Regions from separate parts of the Cycloclasticus sp. genome, predicted to be linked through region 1. Evidence: predicted binding sites of a transcription regulator. Region 1 holds the regulator's gene; the other holds the start of a gene.
What was found. The regulator PhoB, encoded in region 1, activates phosphate uptake and scavenging genes when phosphate is short. The targets are predictions, from matches to a motif close to GNNTGTCATAAAACTGTCANAT.
Positions count from the first base shown of each region.

Region 1 (2,205 bases):
TCAACTTTACGTAGCGAAGCACCCACTTGCACATTATCCTCAGCGGTTGAAGCCAACAACATTTCAACATAGCCCTTCATGACCGTTAGCGGCGTTCTTAACTCATGCGATGCATTCGACACAAAGTCTTTTCGCACTTGATTCGTGCGCTCAACCTTAGTGACATCTCGTATCAACAATAAACGTTCATCGTCACCATATGGCAATACCCTTATTTCAATCTTTTCTGCCGACCAGCTGGTGTCTATTACAGGCGCCTCGATCACAATGGCGTCATCGCTCTTGAGATTTTTAAGAAAGTGCGTAAACCGAGGATGCCTTACTAAATGATTAATCAGTTGCCCGGTATCTTCTTTTTTTAAAATAAGTAGCTGGGAGGCTTGCTTATTGAACCACTTAATCTCATTAGACAATGAAAGAATAACCACACCATCTGGAAAAACAGAAATTAACTTTTTAAACCGTTCCAGTTGGTATTTAACACTGTCTTTTTGTGCCAGCCCCTGCATCTTAGATTGATAGATGTCTTCCGAAATTTGACCAAACAAGCCATCTTCAAACGGCAGGTCATGATCACCAGACTTCTTAGACCACCTATATAAACGTTGTAACCGACGATATTGAAAGACAATGTAAGCCAATAAAAAAAGTGCCAACACCTCGACGGGGTAACCGACTAACACACCCAAAACACCGACTGTTAAAAACCACAACAGAAAGGTGTTTCGCTCATAGTTATGATTTATATTCACGCGTTTAAATTCACCAATTTATAACCAAACCCTCTTACCGTTTGAACCAAGTCTGCACAACCCTGAGCATCTAATATCCGTCTTAAACGCCTAATGTGTACATCAACGGTACGATCTTCTACGTAGACATTATCGCCCCATACATTATCAAGCAGCTGATTGCGAGAGAACACTTTATTGGGGTTTGTAGCAAAGAAAGACAGCAATTTATACTCTGTCGGGCTCATCATCAGGTCCACCTTATTGATAGTGACTCGATGACTCGATGGGTCAATAAACAATGGGCCAATTGATATCACCCCTGTTTCATTTTCTGTACTGCTTCGTCGTAAGACCGCTTTCATTCTGGCAATCAGCTCTTGCACAGAAAAAGGCTTGGTTACATAATCGTCTGCGCCTGTTTCCAAGCCCGATACTTTATCTTCTTCCGCGCTGCGTGCCGTCAACAGGATAATCGGGATACGTTTGTTTTCTTCTTGATTCTTTAAAAACTTGATCCAATCTGGCCCACTAATTCCGGGTAACATCCAATCTAACAAGATAATATCGGGCGTCGTATCTCGCAAAGACTCTTGCGCTCTCATTACATCTTTACACCACGTTACTTCAATATTATTCGTTTGAAGAGAAAGTTGTAGCATTTCGCCAATATCCTCATCGTCTTCAACCATCAATACATTCATTGTTTCCATAAAAAAGCCATTTAAGTAAGTGTTTACAGAATACCTAATATTTATGACAACACGGTGACAATTTACAAACTACTTCTAACTTGGTTCAGAAAAAGCCCTGTCTCTAATTATTAAAAATAACAGTAACGCACTGAACCACCTTAAGGCGCCTGCGGTTTCTCAACCAGTAAACTTTTTATAATGTCCTTTTATATGAACGTCATATAACTGTCATATTATTGATTGATACTCCCCACCTATGACACATGATGAAAAACTACACTATCAATCGCTTTTAGATATATTAGCAACAGACTCACTGACTCCGCTCTTTCAGCCAATCATTTCGATGAAAGACAATAAAATTTATGGTTACGAAGGCTTAATTCGTGGTCCCTCTAATGGTCCGTTACACTCCCCCATCAACCTTTTTAACGCTGCGGCTAAATATGATCGGCTTGCCGAATTAGATTTACTTTGTCGAAAAGTAAGCATTCAACGGTTTGGCGAACTTAATTTAAATGCCCGATTATTTATTAACACCATTCCTGAAATTCTCTTACAAAAAGATTATCAGCATGGCCACACATTAAAGTATATAAAAGACTCTAATTTAGATGCTAGCCAAGTGGTTATTGAACTGACTGAGCAATACCCTATTGAAGATTATGACCTAATGGCAAGTGCAACCAAATACTATCAAGACATGGGATTTTCCATCGCCATCGACGATTTAGGTGCAGGCTATTCAGGCTTAAGAACCTGGTCTGAAATTAAACCCG
Region 1 is NZ_JAHRVT010000014.1:54,161-56,365, reverse strand. Features, by position in the region: gene phoR (phosphate regulon sensor histidine kinase PhoR) at 1-752, opposite strand, end outside; gene phoB (phosphate regulon transcriptional regulator PhoB) at 749-1,444, opposite strand; gene KUG63_RS03440 (GGDEF domain-containing protein) at 1,683-2,205, shown strand, end outside.

Region 2 (2,205 bases), on a different contig from region 1:
ATTGGCAGATAAAATGAAAGTTGAACCTTTATACTCGAAACTTGCAATAGCATCGGGTTGATACATGCCGTATGTTGGCCATGTTTGAATGTTTATTGCATTATCTTTATTGCTGGCATCAAAGGCATTTTTATTTTGTTGATGTTTTTTGTAACCTAAGCCATAAATATCGGTGATAGTCGCTGACGCAATGTCTAGTTTTGCTAGAGCATTGTTTTCTTGCAGGCTAATCCAAGCCGTACTGGAGTCGGCTGAAACAGTAATATATTCAGGTTCTAGGTCTTGGGCAACTGACGCACCTGGGCCAAAAATACGCACGTTTTTTAATTTAGTACTGTTAAACGTATTAAAATCAGCCGTTGCAGGCATCCAAGTGTTTGTATTGATAACAGTTACCGTACCTTCAGGGTCATTTTTATACTCATCGTCAGGCTCTCCTTCGTTAGCAACAATTAAAAATTGACCGTTCGGGGTAAATGTCAGCATGTCGGGTAATGCGCCAGCTTTTATGATCCGCTGTAAATTTCCTTCAAGGTCATAGATAAGAACGTTGCCATCATCTTGTTTATTGACAGCCTCTACGGCTACAGCAACCCAATTCCCGTAGGTAGTAACACTGTTTGGGCCGCCACCAATCAAAGTCAGAGTGCTGTGCTCGGAGAGCCAGCCGTTACTATCTACATTAAGAATTTTGAGTTCATTCTCTTCGGCATTGGTGGTGTAAATCCTATTCGACACAGGACTAAAAGCTGAAATCTCGGTGCAACTTTCTTCACCGCCACATTCCTCGGTATATTGACCTTTTTTAACGATATTAATATCAGCAAAAGAAAGTGTAGAGAATGATATGCCAAGCGTTAAGCTGACGCCGAGAGTGAGCTTTATTAGTGAATCCATTGGATGTCCTTATGCATTGAAACGGGACATCAAATGTACCAACAGGTTATGACGCTTGTGTGACGGTTAGGGGGTGTTTTAGTTACAGCGTGGCAAGGGAGCTAAGAAGCAAGCTAGTGGTGTAATATGTTTTTTTGCGTATCTTGTCGTTATTTTGATAAAAATAACGATAAGGGCAAGGCTGCTAGTTGGTAGCAGCCTGATAGAAAACGCTAAACTCATTTAATTTTTCTAAGGCAAGCGAACCAGCTTCTTTAGTTGAGAATTCAAGTGTATCGAAGCCTACACGTGTTAAATAAAGAGCCTGATCGGGTAGGACATCACCAACGGCTCTGATTTCTTTGGTGTAATGGTGCTTTTCACGTAATATTTTCGCTAGTGAGTAACCACGACCGTCAACAAATGTTGGAAAGTGTATAGCGATAAGCTCAAAGTATTGTAAGTCATCTGCAAATTGTTCTGCACTTTCATCGCCTTGAACCCATAAGCCAAGATGTCCTTTGCTGGCGATTAAGGAATCTTTATTGGCATTCCAATAGGCAAGATCGATGATGTTATAGTCTGCTTGTAGAGCTTGCTCTTCGTCTAGCTTGGTCCAACGGTCTTGAACGATTTCGTTGTTTTTAATGAGCGTCATACACTTTATCCTTAAACGGTTGTAATCCGATGCGTTGCAGTGTGCTTGCAAAGTTTTCATCATCTATTCTGTTGGCTTTATAGACCTGAACAATGTCGTCAATAGCATCTACTACACCATCTTTGGCAATGGCTTTTCCAAGCCTGTCCCCTAATTTACTTTGATGGCTATCGGAACCACCTAGAGTTAATTGATACCATTGCTCGCCTTTTTTATCGACACCCAAAATACCAATTTCACCGATGCTATGGTGGCCACAGCCATTCATGCAACCAGACATTTTGAGGCTGATATTACCAGCGTCAATGGCGCTGTCAGTAAAACGGTCAGTAATACCTTGTGCGATATCAATAGAGCTGGCATTTGCTAAGCTACAAAAATCGAGACCGGGGCAGCAAATCATATCGGTAATCGTGCCAATATTTGCTGTCGCAAGGTCATGCTCGGCTAATTGCTGCCAAAGGGCATATAAATCACAGGATTTTACATCGGTTAATGCAAGGTTTTGGTCGTGAGTGGTTCTGATCTGGCCAAAACTATATTGGTCAGCCAAATCGGCGATGAGTTCCATTTGCTGTTTGGTTACATCGCCCGGCGGACGCTTTGGTGATTTAAGCGAAACAAAGGCAATACGGTAACCGGATTGTTTGTGCGCTTTAGTATTTTGTTGA
Region 2 is NZ_JAHRVT010000002.1:31,544-33,748, reverse strand. Features, by position in the region: gene KUG63_RS00505 (choice-of-anchor I family protein) at 1-897, opposite strand, end outside; gene KUG63_RS00500 (DUF934 domain-containing protein) at 1,082-1,534, opposite strand; gene KUG63_RS00495 (nitrite/sulfite reductase) at 1,521-2,205, opposite strand, start outside.
Region 2: a site for PhoB is predicted at 944-965, ahead of KUG63_RS00505 (choice-of-anchor I family protein). Genes of this name have one in related genera too.